Regions from separate parts of the Actinocorallia sp. B10E7 genome, predicted to be linked through region 2. Evidence: predicted binding sites of a transcription regulator. Region 2 holds the regulator's gene; each other region holds the start of a gene.
The links. The regulator HrcA, encoded in region 2, represses chaperone genes, less so after heat shock. The targets are predictions, from matches to a motif close to TTGGCACTCTCNNNNNGAGAGTGCCAA.

Region 1 (5,421 bases), on a different contig from region 2:
CCCGACGGCCTCGACCGTCCCGGCGACGTCCCAGCCCAGGGTGAAGGGCGGCTCGCCCAGCAGCGGGTAGTACCCGGCGCTGACCGCGAAGTCCACCGGGTTCACCCCGGCCGCCTCCATCTTGACCAGTACCTGCCCGTATCCCGGCTCGGGCAGCGGGACCTCGGCGACCTCCAGCACCTCGGAGGCTTCGCCGACCTGCTTCTGCGTGATGACGCGCATGGTTCTCTCCCGGAAGGAATCAGTTGATGCTCTGATCCTTCCGGAAGTAGTTTCCAATGGAAAGAAGGCACCTTTTAGTGGTATAGGTACCTCATGGATACCACTTCTGAGGTCAGGGTTTGCTGGGACGCCAACGCCTACCTGGCCCAGTGCCCCTCCCGCACCGTTCTGAGCGCCATCGCCGACAAGTGGACCTGCCTCCTGGTGGACGCCCTGAGCGACGGACCCATGCGTTTCGGCGAGCTCCGCCGCCGCCTCGACGGCATCACCCAGAAGAGCCTCACCCAGACCCTCCGCGACATGGAACGCGACGGCATGCTCACCCGCACCGTCTACCCGACCATCCCCCCGAAGGTCTCCTACGAGCTCACCGACCTGGGCCGCAGCGTCACCCGGCTGATGGCCGGCATCAAGGTCTGGGCCGAACAGCACGCCGACGAGATCGTCGCCGCCCGCCACCTCTACGACGCGCGGGCCGGGCAGGAGCCCCTGCCCGTCACCACCACTCCCCGTTGAATCCGCGGGCATGACGAAAGGGCGGTCTCCCGGAGGAGACCGCCCTTCCTTTGCTTCAGCGAAGCGGTGAAACCGTCAGGCGTGGATCAGAAGTCCATGCCGCCGCCGTCGGGCATGCCCGCCGGGGCCGGGTTCTTCTCCGGCTTCTCGGCGATGACGGCCTCGGTGGTCAGGAACAGAGCGGCGATCGACGCGGCGTTCTGCAGCGCGGAACGCGTCACCTTCGCCGGGTCGATGATGCCCTGCTCGAACATGTCCACGTACTCGCCGGTGGCGGCGTTCAGGCCCTGGCCCGCGGGCAGCGAGCGGACCTTCTCCACCACGACGCCGCCCTCGAGGCCGGCGTTCACCGCGATCTGCTTGATCGGCTCCTCCAGAGCCTTGCGCACGATCGCGGCACCGGTGGCCTCGTCGCCCACCAGCTCCAGCTTGTCGAACGCGGAGACCGAGGCCTGCAGCAGCGCCACGCCACCGCCGGGGACGATGCCCTCCTCGACCGCGGCCTTGGCGTTGCGGACGGCGTCCTCGATGCGGTGCTTGCGCTCCTTGAGCTCCACCTCGGTCGCGGCGCCGGCCTTGATGACCGCGACACCGCCCGCGAGCTTGGCCAGGCGCTCCTGGAGCTTCTCGCGGTCGTAGTCGGAGTCGGTGTTGTCGATCTCGGTGCGGATCTGGTTGACCCGGCCCTGGATCTCACCGGCGTCGCCGGCGCCCTCGACGATGGTGGTCTCGTCCTTGGCGATGACGACCTTGCGGGCGCGGCCCAGCTGCTCCAGGGTGACGGAGTCGAGCTTGAGGCCGACCTCCTCGGTGATGACCTGGCCGCCGGTCAGCACGGCGATGTCGCCGAGCATGGCCTTGCGGCGGTCACCGAAGCCCGGGGCCTTGACGGCGACGGACTTGAAGATGCCGCGGATCTTGTTGACGACCAGGGTGGCCAGGGCCTCGCCCTCGACGTCCTCGGCAATGATCAGCAGCGGCTTGCCGGCCTGCATGACCTGCTCGAGCACCGGCAGCAGGTCCTTGTTGGAGGAGGCCTTGCCGCCGACGATGAGGATGAACGGGTCCTCCAGGACCGCTTCCATCCGCTCGGGGTCGGTCACGAAGTAGGGCGAGATGTAGCCCTTGTCGAAGCGCATACCCTCGGTGAGCTCGAGCTCGAGGCCGAAGGCGTTGCTCTCCTCGACGGTGATGACGCCTTCCTTGCCGACCTTGTCCATGGCCTCGGCGATGAGGGCGCCGATCTCGGTGTCGGCGGCGGAGATGGAGGCGGTGGAGGCGATCTGCTCCTTGGTCTCCACATCCTTCGACAGCTGGGACAGCTGCTCGGAGACGGCGGCGACGGCGGCCTCGATGCCCTTCTTCAGGGACATCGGGTTGGCGCCGGCGGCGACGTTGCGGAGGCCCTCGCGGACCAGAGCCTGCGCCAGCACGGTGGCCGTGGTGGTGCCGTCACCCGCGACGTCGTCGGTCTTCTTGGCGACTTCCTTGACCAGCTCGGCGCCGATCTTCTCCCACGGGTCCTCGAGCTCGATCTCCTTGGCGATGGATACACCATCGTTGGTGATCGTGGGAGCGCCCCACTTCTTCTCGAGCACGACGTTGCGGCCCTTGGGACCGAGCGTCACCTTGACGGCGTCGGCCAGCTGGTTCATGCCACGCTCGAGACCGCGCCGGGCCTCCTCGTTGAACGCGATCATCTTGGCAGCCATAGGCTCCAGATCCTCCTTGAGTGGATACGGAACATGGCGGATCGGGCAGATGCCCGCGACGGACGGCCCCACCGGTCCGGCAGCCCCATGCGTGCCGCGCGGTGGCGAGACCTCATCGTCCCGACCCAGAAAGCTCTTGTGAGTTATCACTCTCACGGGGAGAGTGCCAATCAATGTTTAGCACTCTCCATGGTCGAGTGCAAGCGAGACCCCTTCTGAGCAGGCAAGAGCCCCTTACAGCCCCCTTATCCAGGCGATATGTAGCGACTGACCATGCGGTGGGGTGCCGAGTCGGGGAAGTTACTTTCTGTAGTTGAGTTTGCGCGATGAGTATCGAGGTGAAGATTCAGGGGGCAAGGGTTACTTCGTCCAATCGAGAAGGGGACGAACAGTGAAGAAGATCTTGGGGCTGGCGCTCTCGGGTGCGATGGCCCTCGGCATGGCGGCCGCCACGGGCACTTCGGCACAGGCCTCCGAGACCTCCGCACGGGAACGACAAGAGAAACAATCGAGCTACCGGTACCGGGTCCACACGAAGGTCTGGCCCTACTCCTGGGGCAGGTACCGCGGCGGGGTGAAGGTCCGGGTCTACCGCAACTCCTACGACGGCCGGGTCCCGGTGCCCTACATCCGGGTCTGCCTGCAGAAGCGGACCCCGTACCGCTACCGCACCATCGAGTGCGAGCGCACCAACCGCTGGGGCGGAGCGGACTTCCGCATGGTCGACCGCGTCCACTGGTACCGCGGGGACCGCGCGCGCGGCCTGCGCCGGGCCTCGGGGAAGAACTTCTCCACCTGGTACCGCGTCTTCGTACCGCCGAGCTACCGCAACTACGGCCACGTCAGCGACCCGTTCCGGCTGTGGGACCGCTGGGGCTGGGACGGTGACTACGGCGACGACTACGACGACGGCGGCGACTACGACGGCGACTACGAGCGCGGGTGGCGCCGGGCCTCCGGGAACAGGTGACCCCGTCCGGAGGTGAAGGCCCTCGGAAGAGGGCCCGCGAGAAGAAAGACCCGCAGGGCTCGGCGCCTGCGGGTCCAGCCTCACCGGCGGTTCACAGGGCGCGGACCAGATCCGCCTGCGGACCCCGGTCGCTCTGTGTGATCTCGAACTCGACCCGCTGCCCCTGCTCCAGGGTCCGGTAGCCGTCCATCTGGATGGCCGTGTGGTGGACGAAGACGTCCCGCCCGCCGTCGACGGCGATGAATCCGTAGCCCTTGTCCGCGTTGAACCACTTGACGGTGCCCTGAGCCATGCGAAGAACCCTGCCTGGAGCCGCGGCCCCCCTGGACCGCGGAGCGCCCGGGGCGTCCACCTCGGAACCCCGATCCCCCTCCGAGACCGCCCGGAGACCGGCTCGTGACGGAGATGGCACCGGAAGATACCCGCGGCATATCTGAGCGGGGAATTGTTTCGGCCGGGTGTGGCCAACCATTCACGAAAGCCGAAAAGAAAGGGCCCGCCCTTTTTTACGGACGGACCCTTTCTGTCGATCGCCTGTCGTCAGCAGCCGCCGGCGACCGCCGGGATGATGGAGACCTGGACCCCCGCGGGCGTGGCGGTGTCCAGCCCGTCGGCGAAGCGGACGTCCTCGTCGCCGACGTAGACGTTCACGAACCGGCGGAGCTTGCCGGCGTCGTCGAGCACCCTGGCGGAGATGCCGGAGTGGTTCTTCTCCAGGTCGGCGATGACGTCACGCAGCGTGCCGCCCTCGGCCTTCACCTCGGACTCGCCACCGGTGTAGGTGCGCAGGATCGTGGGGATGCGAACGGAAACACTCATGGTCAGACCAATCCTGTAGCGCGGAAAGCCTCGATGTTAGGCGCGATGTTGGCGGACGGCTTGGCCACCGGGGCCACCGCGTCCAGGGTCTTCAGGCCTTCGCCCGAGTTGATGATGACCGTCTCCAGCGACGGGTCGAGCTGTCCGGTCTCGATGAGCTTCTTCAGCACGCCGACGGTCACGCCGCCCGCGGTCTCGGCGAAGATGCCCTCGGTGCGGGCCAGCAGCCGGATGCCCTCGACGACCTCGGCGTCGGTGACGTCCTCGACGGCGCCGCCCGTCCGGCGCACCGCGTCCAGGACGTAGGGGCCGTCGGCGGGGTTGCCGATGGCGAGGGACTTGGCGATCGTGTCCGGCTTGACCGGCCGGACCACGTCGTGCCCGGCCTTGAAGGCGGCGGAGACGGGGCTGCAGCCCTCGGCCTGGGCGCCGAACACCTTGTAGGGCTTGTCCTCGACCAGCCCGAGCTTGATGAACTCCTGGAACGCCTTGTCGATCTTGGTCAGCTGGGAGCCGGACGCGATCGGGACCACGATCTGGTCGGGCAGCCGCCAGCCGAGCTGCTCGGCGATCTCGTAGCCCAGGGTCTTGGAGCCCTCCGCGTAGAACGGGCGGACGTTCACGTTCACGAACGCCCAGTCCTCCTGCTCGCCGGCGAGTTCGGAGGCGAGCCGGTTGACGTCGTCGTAGTTGCCGTCCACGGTCACGAACGTGCCGTCGTACACGGCGGTCGTGATGATCTTCTGCTGCTCCAGGTCGGAGGGCACGAAAACGGCGCTGCGGATGCCGGCGCGGGCCGCGGCGGCGGCGACGGCGTTGGCGAGGTTGCCGGTGGAGGGGCAGGCCAGCACCTTGAAGCCGAGTTCCCGCGCGGCGGCCAGCGCGACTCCGACGACCCGGTCCTTGAAGGAGTGGGTGGGGTTGCCGCTGTCGTCCTTGACCCACAGGTCCCGCATCCCCAGCGCGGAGGCGAGCTGGTCGGCCTTCACCAGCCGGGTGAAGCCGGGCTCGGTGTTGGGGATCTCGGCGACGTTCGAAGGCACCGGCAGCAGGTCCTTGTAACGCCAGATGTTGCGCGGTCCCGCCTCGATGGACTCGCGCGTCACGCCGCTGAGGTCGTAGGCGACCTCGAGCGGCCCGAAACATTCGGAGCAGGCGTAATAGGGACCGAGTTCTACGGTG
Region 2 (5,421 bases):
CCCCGGTGTCACCGGGCCAGCCGAGACGTGCGCAGACCCCTTCCTTCCAGTCGAAGCCCCTGGGCACCTCCGGCCAGGCGCGGATGCCCAGCGCGCGGGGCTTCACCGCCTGCCAGACGTCGATGAAGGGATGCCCGCAGATCAGCACGTGCGGGTCGGTGATCCGCGCGGCGATCCGGGACTCCTTGGAGCCGGGCACCAGATGGTCGACCAGGACGCCGAGCCTGCGTCCCGGGCCCGGTTCGAACTCCTCGACGATCAGCGGGAGGTCGTCGACGCCCTCCAGGTACTCCACGGCCACGCCCTCGACCCGCAGGTCGTGGCCCCAGATCTTCTCGACCAACTCGGCGTCGTGCACGCCCTCGACGTAGATCCGGCTCTCCCGGGCCACCCGCGCCCTGTGGCCGCGGACGTAGACCGAACCGGACGCGCTGCGCGCCGCGCCCGGCTGCCGCGGACCGGGCCGGACGAGGGTGACGGGCCGCCCGTCGAGCAGGAACCCGGCCACCGCGAGGGGGAAGACCCGGCGCTTGCCGAACCTGTCCTCCAGGGTGACCTCGTCCTTGCCGCAGGCCACGACCGCACCGCAGAAACCGCTGTCGGGGTCTTCCACCACCAGGTCGCGTTCGGCCTGGATCTCGGGGAACCGGCCCTTGCGGGGCAGGCGCCAGTTCCCGGCGAGCACGTCTTCGCCATAGTCCTTGCTGCGCACGCCCACGACCCTAACCCGAGGCCGCCAGTTGGAGGTGCCCGCGCCGTACCGCGTGCAGAAGAAGAGCCGGATCGTAGGGCCACTCCGCGCTCCTGAGCGCCTTCAGCGGGTCGAGGCCGGCGTCGTAGGTCTCCCGGATGCCGTGGGCGACCGCCGCGATCGCGTCCCTCTGGCTTTCGGTGAACTCCGTGCCGACGGGTCCGCCGTGGCCCGGGACGACGCGCTCGGGGTCCAGCTCCAGCAGGCGGGTCAGGGTGATCGGCCAGTCCAGGGGGAAGCTGTCGGAGCCGTAGCAGGGCGGCCCGGACTCCTCGACGAGGTCACCGGCGAAGACCAGGCCGCAGTCGGGCACCCGGACGACCAGGTCGTGGCCGGTGTGGCCGCGGCCGAGGTGGTGCAGCTCGACGATCCGGTCGCCGAGGTCGATCAGCGCGGTGTCGCGGACCAGCCGGGAGGGGACGGTCACCGGGGTGCCCTCGACCCGGGCCGCCCAGTCCGGATCGTCCTCGGCCATGGTGCGCCAGGCCTCGTGCTCCAGGTACCCGGGCAGGTCGAGATGGCCCCAGAACGGGCCGTCGAAGGCGGCGTTGCCGAAGCAGTGGTCGAAATGGCCGTGGGTGTTGACCACCGCGAGGGGCGTCTCCACGCCCAGCTCACGCAGCTGCTCCCGGAGTTCCAAGCCCTCGGGCACCGAGGCCCTGGTGTCGATCAGCACCGCGCCCAGCCGTCCGGAGACCACGCCCACGTTCACGTCGAATCCGCCGTACCCACGGCGGAAACACCGGTCTGCCACCTCTTCCCAGGACATGCCACCGACTCTCGCACATCGACTTCGCCCTCTGGGACCGTACACTTGGCACTCGTAGACTGGGAGTGCCAAGCAGGAGGTGAGCGCGTTGCTGGACGATCGTAAGCTGGCCATTCTGCGCGCCATCGTCGAAGACTACGTCTCCACCAACGAGCCGGTGGGCTCCAAGGCCCTGGCCGAACGCCACGCTCTGGGGGTCTCCCCGGCCACGGTGCGCAACGACATGGCGGTTCTGGAGGAGCAGGGGTACATCACCCAGCCCCACACCAGCGCGGGCCGTATTCCCACGGACAAGGGCTACCGCCTGTTCGTCGACAGGCTGTCCACGATCAAGCCCCTGTCGACGCCGGAGCGCCGTGCCATCGAGACCTTCCTCAACGGGGCCTACGACCTGGACGACGTCGTCTCGCGGACGGTCCGGCTGCTGGCCCAGCTGACCCGGCAGGTCGCGGTGGTGCAGTACCCGTCGCTGATCCGCTCCTCGGTCCGGCACATCGAACTGGTGCCGGTGGCCGCGGGGCGGCTGCTGCTGATCCTGATCACCGACACGGGCCGGGTCGAGCAGCGGCTGGTGGAGACCCACCCCGAGCTCACCGACGAGTCCGTGGCGCAGTTGCGCGCCCTGCTGAACGCCTGTCTGGACGGGCGGTCGTTCGGCGAGGTGCCGCTGGCCGTCGCGGACCTGCCCGAGCGGGTGCCGGCCGAGGACCGGCCGGTGGCCGTGGCGGTGCTGTCGGTCCTGCTGGAGACCCTGGTCGAACGGAACGAAGAGAAGATCGTCTTCGCGGGCGCGGCCAACCTCGCGCTCGGCGACTTCTCGAAGGGCCTCCGGGACGTGCTGGAGGCCCTGGAAGAACAGGTGGTGCTGATGCGCCTGCTCGGGGAGGCCGGGGACCCGGCTACCCTGACCGTGCGGATCGGTGCCGAGAACCAGCTCGAAGGGCTGCATTCCGCGTCCGTGGTCGCCGCGGGCTACGGCATGGACGGGCAGGCGCTGGCCCGGCTCGGGGTTCTCGGACCCACCCGAATGGACTACCCAGGAACGATGGGAGCGGTACGCGCTGTGGCACGTTACGTCGGTCAGATTCTGGCGGGATCGTAGTGCGCGACTACTATGCCACCCTTGGGGTGAGCCGTAACGCGACTCCGGACGAGATCAAGAAGGCCTATCGCCGGCTCGCCCGCGAACTTCACCCTGACGTCAATCCGGACGCGGAGAGCCAGGAGAAGTTCAAGGAGGTCACGCAGGCCTACGAGGTGCTGTCCGACCCCAAGAAACGAGAGATACACGACCTGGGGGGCGATCCGTTCGGCTCCGCGATGGGCGGCGGGGGCGCGGGCTTCGGCGCAGGGTTCCCGTTCAGCGACATCATGGACACCCTCTTCGGGACGGCCAGCACCCGCGGTCCGCGTTCCCGCGCCCGCCGGGGCCGCAACGCGACGCTGCGGGTCGAGCTCGACCTCTCGGAGACGGCGTTCGGCACCACCCGTGAGCTGACCATCGACACCGCGACGGTCTGCGGTGCCTGCACCGGTTCGGGCTCCGCCGCCGGCAGCCATCCCGACACGTGTGAGATGTGCCATGGCCGGGGTGAGATCCAGCAGGTGCAGCGCAGCTTCCTGGGCCAGGTCATGACGTCCCGGCCGTGCCCCCAGTGCGGCGGCTACGGCTCGGTCATCCGCAACCCCTGCCCGGAGTGCGCGGGCGACGGCCGGGTGCGCACCCAGCGCACCATCAAGGTCAAGATCCCCGCGGGCGTGGAGCACGGCACCCACATCCAGCTCGCGGGCGAGGGCGAGGTCGGCCCCGGCGGCGGCCCGGCCGGCGACCTCTTCCTGGAGATCGTCGAACGCCCCCACGAGATCTTCGAACGGGAGGGCGACGACCTGCACTGCACCGTGCAGATCCCGATGACCGCCGCGGCCCTGGGCACCTCGATCGTCATCGAGACCCTCGACGGGGCCGAGGAGGTCGACATCCGGCCCGGCACCCAGTCCGGCCAGGTCATCCCCCTGTACGGGCGGGGCGCCCAGCATCTCAACGCCAGCGGCCGCGGCGACCTGATGATCCACGTCAACGTCGAGACCCCCGCCAAGCTCGACGCCGCCCAGGAGGAGCTCCTGCGCGAGCTGGCCCGCCTGCGCGACGAGGAACGTCCTCCCGGCAAGTTCGCTCCCGGCCAGCAGGGCTTCTTCTCCCGGCTGAGGGACGCCTTCCACGGCTGAAGAGACGAGGTCGCGGACGCCTACCGCGACGGCTACGACAACCCCTGACCAGGGCCGCCCGCTCCACGGGCGGCCCTGCGTCCTTCATCCCCGATTTCGTTGCCTGTAGGTGCGGAACCCGCTGGTGTCCACCGCGAGGGACAGGGGTTCGGGAAGCTCTACCGGCTCCCCGAACGGGATGGTCTTCCTGCTGAAGTACTCCCGGCCGTGCGGCTCCTGGTAGAGGATGCACTCGCCGTTGAACGGATCGATGATCAGGTAGTTCGGGATGCCGAACGCGGCGTAGACCCCGACCTTGTCGACGAGGTCGACACCCCGGTTGGTGGACAGGACCTCCACCACGAGCACACCCTTGTCGCCGGGAATGTGGGCTTCGGGATCGATCTCGTCGTCGGAGAGCACCAGGAAATCAGGTCTGGGCTCGTCGGAGTGCTTCGGATGGATGATGGTCTGCTCGGCGACGACCATCCAGCCGAGCGGAATGAACTGCTGGAACAAACTGAACTGGATCAGCCAGTGCAGGGACTTCGAACTGGGCGACAAGATGATCTCTCCGTTGATCAGCTCTGCCCGGAAGCCCTCGGGGACCTCGATCTCGTCGATGGCCCGTTGTGACGGTGTCGCCATGACAGTCACGCTAATCGACCTCCTCCGGGAGGACCACTGTGGTCAACGTCAAGTTAGAGCATGGACACTAAGAGTGATGATGGTTTTCCCCAGGAGGAGTGAGAGGGGGAGCGGGGCTGGGAGGATGAAGGGGTGAGTGCTCCGGTTTTCGTGGTGGACAGGGACGTGCTGGCGGGCGCGGGCGGCAGGGTGGTGCTGGAGGGCGCCGAGGGGCGGCACGCGGCGACGGTGAAGCGGCTGCGGGCGGGGGAGGAGGTCGTGCTCACCGACGGGGAGGGCGCGCGGGGGCGGTGCTCGGTGCTGTCGGCGGGGCGGGACCGGCTGGAGCTCGAGGTGCTCGAGCGGGAGGAGGAGCCGCAGGCCTCGCCCCGGATCACGGTGGTGCAGGCGCTGCCCAAGGGGGAGCGCGGGGAGCTGGCCGTGGAGGTGATGACCGAGGCCGGAGTGGACGAGATCGTGCCGTGGTCGGCGAGCCGGTCGATCACGCAGTGGCGGGCCGAACGGCGGGAGAAGGCGCTCGGGCGGTGGCGCAACGCGGCCCGGGAGGCGGGCAAGCAGTCCCGGCGGAGCCGCTTCCCGGTGGTGGCGGACCTGGCCTCCACCGCCCAGGTGGCGGCCCGTCTGGAGCGGGCGGGGCTGGCGCTGGTGCTGCACGAGGAGGCGGTCGAGCCGCTCAGCGCGGTCCCCGTCGAAGGGCCGGGCGAGATCGTGCTGGTGGTGGGCCCCGAAGGCGGGATCAGCCCGGAGGAACTGGAGCTCTTCGCCGGGGCGGGCGCCCGCCCCGTGCTGCTGGGGCCGACGGTGCTGCGCACGTCCACCGCCGGGGTGGCGGCCCTCTCGGTCCTGATGGCCCGTACCGGCCGCTGGTGATGGGCGTCTGAGAGCCGCGGCCCGGCGTCAGTCCGGAGTGCGGGCGGTCGTGCCGGGGGCGGGAAGGGTCGGCGGACCGCTCGTGGGGCGGGCCGCGGAGGGGCTCGGGCCCACGGGCGCAGGCGGCTCGGACGTGCGGGCCGGCGGTGACGGGCGGGTGCTCTGGCCCGGAGGCGAG
Region 3 (5,421 bases), on a different contig from region 2:
CTGGAGCCGGGAGAGGCTCTCGTCCACGTTCTCGGCGACGACCCCGACGTCGGCCCACAGGGCGGGCAGCTCGCCCACCGGTTTGATCCGCTCGCCGACCGACTCGATGTGCTCGGCGAGCCCCTCGGCCCATTCCGGCGGTCGGCCGGTGAGCTCGTCCATCCGCCCCCGGACGCCGTCGAGCTGGCCGGCGAGGCCGCCGAGCTCGCGTTCCCGGACCTCCCGCAGCAGCCACTCCATGCCCTCGAGCCGCTGGCGGATCTCGTCCAGGACCTGACCTTGTGAACGGGACTCGTACACATGGTCCTGCGCCGCACGGGCGAGCAACTCCCGCATCCGGTCCGAGACCGGCTGACCCCCCGTCTGCAGGAAGTTGTGATTCGTTTCCACCCGATGCTCCTTCGTGTGCCCGCCCCGAAATTCAGAAGGGGCGCGGCAGTGTTTTGTTAAGACCCCGTACTTTAGTGCTTGATCATGAAAATGCTGGGTCGCGCCAGGGAACGCGGAGAGTTTCAGAGAATCATGGAAATTGCGCGCCCTGGGGTGATGGTCCGATCAGTCCCGCCGGTGGCGACCCTCGTACGGAGGGGGAAAGTGTCCGTTGTACTGGGGTGTCACCAGCGGATATTCAAGATCGAAAACGCTGCTGTCGAGCAGTCGGAAGAGGCTCTGTTCGGCGACGAACACCCCTCTGCAGAACCCGCATTGGGCAATGGTGATTTCGCCGTGCTGGTAGCTCGTCATTTCAGCACGGCATTTCGGGCAGAACAAGATCGCCTCGGTCAATGCCGACCCCCCGTCAGGCTGCTATTTCACCCACGCTAGTAACGGCGATGCCGGAATGGGCGCATTATTTGCCTGATCCTGGTGAGCTCGGAGTCAGCGCTTGGCGCACACCAGGGCGAAGGGAGAATCACCCACCCGGGTGAGCACCACGGTCGCGGCGGACGGGCCGGACGTGCGGAGGTCCCGGCGCAGCCGGTCGAGGTCGCCGGCGAAGCCGCGCTTCTTGAGCGTCAGCGTGCCGATGCCGCGGGCGCGCAGCGCGGCCTTGAGGCGCTTCACCGAGAACGGCAGCACCTCGTGGATCTCGTAGGCGCTGGTGAAGGGGGTGTCCTTCAGCACGTCCGAGGTGATGTAGGCGATCCGGGGGTCGGCCAGGCCCCCGTCGACCAGGGCCGCGGCCTCGCCGACGAGATGGGCGCGGATGACCGCGCCGTCCGGCTCGTACAGATAGCGGCCCCAGGGGCGCACCTCGGGCACGGACGCCGCCGGGTCGGGCGTCAGGGAGTGGACCTCGCCGCGCCGGAGCAGGGTGGCCTTCCGGACGGGCCCGCCGGCCAGCGCCCCCAGCCAGATCGCCGCCTCCTTGACGTCCCCCTCGTCGGAGATCCACTCGGTGCTCGCGCCCTCGGGGATGGCCTCGTAGGGGATGCCCGGCGCCACCTTCACGCAGGCCGCCGGAGCCCGGGAGGCCAGGTCGATCAGGGCGTCCAGCGGGGGCTCGTAGGCCTTGGGGTCGAACACCCGGCCGCGCCCCGTCCGGCGCCCGGGGTCGGCGAAGACCGCCGCGTAGCCCGAGGGGTCCTGCGCGAGGGCGTCGCCCACCCGCGCCCGGGCGAGGCCGGAGACGCCGAAGGCCGCGAGGTTGGCGGACGCCACCGCGACGGTCAGCGGGTCGAGGTCCACGCCCGTCCCGGCGACCCCGGCGCGGGCCCGGAAGAGGAGATCGGCCCCGATCCCGCAGCACAGCTCCAGCACCGGTCCGGAGAGCCCGGCGAACCCGGCCGCCCGGTAGGCCGCGACCGAGGCCCTGGTGGACTGCTCCAGCCCCTGGGGGGTGAAGTACATGCGCGCCGCGTCCGGCCCGAACTTGGCGGCGGCCCTGGCCCGCAGCCGCACCTGGCCGAGGGCCGCGCCGACGAGCTCGGCCGGGTACCGCGAGCGCAGTCGGGCCGCGGTCGCCAGCAGGCCCTTCTCCGAGACGTCGGACTCCATGGCCGCGTCCAGTGCCTCCCGGCCGGCCGGAGCGAGCAGCGCCTCGAAGTGAGCGATCTCCATGAAGCCAAGGTAGAGGCTTGAAGGGAGTCCGGTTGACTGTCAGGAGGGCACGCAATAACCTCACGACTGGCACTCTCATGGGTAGAGTGCCAATGCGACGAGCCCGGTCTGGCACCCGCGACGACAGGCCGGTCGAGGTCGCCTCCTTAAGCAGACACGCACACTTCACAATCGAAGGGGAGGTCCGACATGTCGACCGCCACCAAGGTTGTTCTCAAGCCGCTCGAGGACCGCATCGTGGTCCAGCCCCTCGAGGCCGAGACCACCACCGCCTCCGGTCTGGTCATTCCGGACACCGCCAAGGAGAAGCCCCAGGAGGGCACCGTCGTGGCCGTAGGCCCCGGCCGGGTCGACGACAAGGGCGCCCGCGTCCCCGTGGACGTGGCCGTCGGCGACGTCGTCCTGTACTCCAAGTACGGCGGCACCGAGGTCAAGTACAGCGGCGAGGAGTACCTCGTCCTGTCGGCGCGCGACGTCCTCGCGATCGTCGAGAAGTAAGAGCGGCTTGATCCCGCCGCGCCCCGGGCGCGGCGGGTGACGACCGGACTTTCGCTCCGCCCCGGCGGCCCAGTGGGGCGGCCGGGGCGGAGTGCTCTGGACCCGAGGAATACGAGGAAGAGTCGCCATGGCCAAGATCCTGGAATTCGACGAGGACGCTCGTCGCTCGCTCGAGCGCGGCGTCAACGCGCTCGCCAACGCGGTGAAGGTCACGATCGGCCCGCGCGGCCGCAACGTCGTGATCGACAAGAAGTTCGGCGCCCCGACCATCACGAACGACGGCGTGACCATCGCCCGTGAGGTCGAGCTGGAGGACCCGTACGAGAACCTGGGCGCCCAGCTCGTCAAGGAAGTAGCCACCAAGACCAACGACGTCGCGGGCGACGGCACCACCACCGCGACCGTCCTGGCCCAGGCGCTGGTCCGCGAGGGCCTGCGCAACGTGGCCGCGGGCGCCTCGCCGCTGAGCCTCAAGCGCGGCATCGACATCGCCGCCAAGCACGTCTCGGACCTGCTGCTGAAGTCCGCCGCCGAGGTGGACGACAAGGACTCGATCGCGCACGTCGGCACGATCTCCGCCCAGGACGCCAGGATCGGCGAGCTGATCGCCGAGGCGTTCGACAAGGTCGGCAAGGACGGTGTCATCACCGTCGAGGAGAGCAACACCTTCGGCCTGGAGCTGGAGTTCACCGAGGGCCTGCAGTTCGACAAGGGCTACCTGTCGCCGCACATGGTGACCGACCCCGAGCGCATGGAGGCCGTCCTGGAGGACGCCTACGTGCTCATCGTCGAGGGCAAGATCTCCAGCGTCAACGAGTTCCTGCCGCTGGCCGAGAAGGTCGCGCAGAGCAAGAAGGCGCTGCTGGTCGTCGCCGAGGACGTCGAGGGCGAGGCGCTGGCCCTGCTGGTCGCCAACAAGATCCGCGGCACGTTCCTGTCCGTCGCGGTCAAGGCGCCGGGCTTCGGCGACCGCCGCAAGGCCATGCTGGGGGACATCGCCACGCTGACCGGCGGCCAGGTCGTCTCCGAGGCCATCGGCCTCAAGCTCGACAGCGTCGGCCTGGAGGTGCTGGGTCAGGCCCGCCGCATCACCGTCACCAAGGACAACACCACCATCGTGGACGGCCTGGGCGACGCCCAGGCGATCTCCGACCGGGTCCGCCAGATCAAGGTCGAGATCGAGAACAGCGACTCCGACTGGGACCGCGAGAAGCTGCAGGAGCGGCTGGCCAAGCTGGCCGGCGGCGTCTGCGTGCTGCGCGTCGGCGCCGCCACCGAGGTGGAGCTCAAGGAGAAGAAGCACCGCCTGGAGGACGCGATCTCGGCCACCCGCGCCGCGATCGAGGAGGGCATCGTCTCCGGCGGCGGCTCCGCCCTGGCCCACGTGGCCAAGGAGCCCTTCGAGGGCCTGGGCCTGACCGGCGACGAGGCCACCGGTGCCGAGGCGCTGCGCCGCTCGCTGGTCGAGCCGGCCCGCTGGATCGCCGAGAACGCCGGCCAGGAGGGCTACGTCGTCGTCTCCAAGATCCAGGCGCTGCCGACCGGCCACGGCTACAACGCCGCGACCGGCGAGTACGGCGACCTCAAGGCGCAGGGCGTCATCGACCCGGTCAAGGTGACCCGTTCGGCCGTCACCAACGCCGCGTCGATCGCCGGCATGCTGCTGACCACCGAGGCGCTGGTCGTGGAGAAGCCCGAGGAGGAGGCCCCCGCCGCGGGCGGCCACGGCCACGGGCACGGCCACGGCCACTGACGGCTGAGGCAGGCTCGGAAACCCCCATGGAACCCTGGTTTCCATGGGGGTTTTCTGTATTCAAAACACGGTTTCATGGGACGTGCTCCGGCAATGTGACCATTCCGTTGTCGTCTTCGGTGAAGACATGAATGGTTTCGCTGGGCATAGTGCTCTATGTGACGGAGGCTGCGATCGCCGGGACCGAGAGCGCTCACCTTCTGGTGCCGCGTCAGTCCCGAAGTGAGGAAAGCGAGCCTGATCTGCGAGAACTGGCGAGTCTCGCGGTGCAGGGGGATGCCGGGGCCATCGAGGTGCTCATCGGGCAGGTGCGGCCGATGGTGGTGCGTTATTGCCGCGCCCGGCTCGGCAGGGTTTCCGGGCAATATCACGCGGCGGACGATGTGGCGCAGGAAGTGTGCATCGCGGTCCTCTCCGCGTTGCCGAGATATCGCGACATGGGACGTCCGTTCGCTTCGTTCGTGTTCGGCATCGCGGCGCACAAGATCGCCGACGCGTTGCGGAGCGCCGTCCGCACCGCGGTGCCGACAGAGGACCTGCCCGACGGGCCGGACGAGCGGCCCGGCCCCGAGGAGACCGTCGTGCGGTACCTGGAGGCCGAGCAGGCCAGGGACCTCCTGCACCGGCTGCCCGGGCAGCAGCGCGAGCTGGTGCTGTTGCGGGTGGTCGCCGGGCTGTCCGCGGAGGAGACCGGTAATGTTCTCGGCATGACCGCGGGCGCCGTTCGGGTGGCGCAGCACCGGGCGCTGGCGCGCCTGCGTGCCATGGCGGTGGCGATGGAGGAGTCGAATCGGTGACCACGGGAGCCGGGGGCAGCGAGCCCGTCGACCTCCGGTCCCTGCGCGCCACCGACACCCTGTTCGACCGGCTCGCCGACCGGAGGCCCGACCCCGCCGGGGACCAGGACGCCGCCGTGCGGCTGCTGAGGGCGCTGCTGGAGGACGTGGCCGTCGCGGAGGAACCGCCGGAGCCCCTGGAGGGCAGAAGGCCCGTGGAGCCGTCCCTGGACCCCGCCGAGCCGGCCGCGGCGCGGCGCAGCGGGGGCACCCTGGGCGTACGGGCGGCCGTCGCCGTCGGGTTCGCCTCGGCGGTGCTGGCGGCGGGCGGCG

Region 1: the regulator HrcA is predicted to act here: its motif matches at 2,594-2,620, upstream of groL (chaperonin GroEL).
Region 3: the regulator HrcA is predicted to act here: its motif matches at 2,128-2,154, upstream of groES (co-chaperone GroES).

The regions. Positions count from the first base shown of each region.
Region 1 covers NZ_JBDPLZ010000005.1:779,573-784,993, reverse strand. Annotated here, with positions in the region: gene ABGB12_RS21590 (NADP-dependent oxidoreductase) at 1-222, opposite strand, end outside; gene ABGB12_RS21585 (helix-turn-helix domain-containing protein) at 316-738, shown strand; gene groL (chaperonin GroEL) at 825-2,450, opposite strand; gene ABGB12_RS21575 (hypothetical protein) at 2,842-3,420, shown strand; gene ABGB12_RS21570 (cold-shock protein) at 3,512-3,712, opposite strand; gene ABGB12_RS21565 (MoaD/ThiS family protein) at 3,961-4,239, opposite strand; gene thrC (threonine synthase) at 4,242-5,421, opposite strand, start outside.
Region 2 covers NZ_JBDPLZ010000002.1:501,622-507,042, forward strand. Annotated here, with positions in the region: gene ABGB12_RS07420 (DUF3097 domain-containing protein) at 1-712, opposite strand, end outside; gene ABGB12_RS07425 (MBL fold metallo-hydrolase) at 723-1,520, opposite strand; gene hrcA (heat-inducible transcriptional repressor HrcA) at 1,609-2,622, shown strand; gene dnaJ (molecular chaperone DnaJ) at 2,616-3,746, shown strand; gene ABGB12_RS07440 (Uma2 family endonuclease) at 3,831-4,373, opposite strand; gene ABGB12_RS07445 (16S rRNA (uracil(1498)-N(3))-methyltransferase) at 4,506-5,243, shown strand; gene ABGB12_RS07450 (hypothetical protein) at 5,271-5,421, opposite strand, start outside.
Region 3 covers NZ_JBDPLZ010000013.1:2,365-7,785, forward strand. Annotated here, with positions in the region: gene ABGB12_RS30990 (hypothetical protein) at 1-390, opposite strand, end outside; gene ABGB12_RS30995 (zf-TFIIB domain-containing protein) at 556-786, opposite strand; gene ABGB12_RS31000 (class I SAM-dependent methyltransferase) at 880-2,061, opposite strand; gene groES (co-chaperone GroES) at 2,251-2,559, shown strand; gene groL (chaperonin GroEL) at 2,687-4,312, shown strand; gene ABGB12_RS31015 (sigma-70 family RNA polymerase sigma factor) at 4,471-5,109, shown strand; gene ABGB12_RS31020 (hypothetical protein) at 5,106-5,421, shown strand, end outside.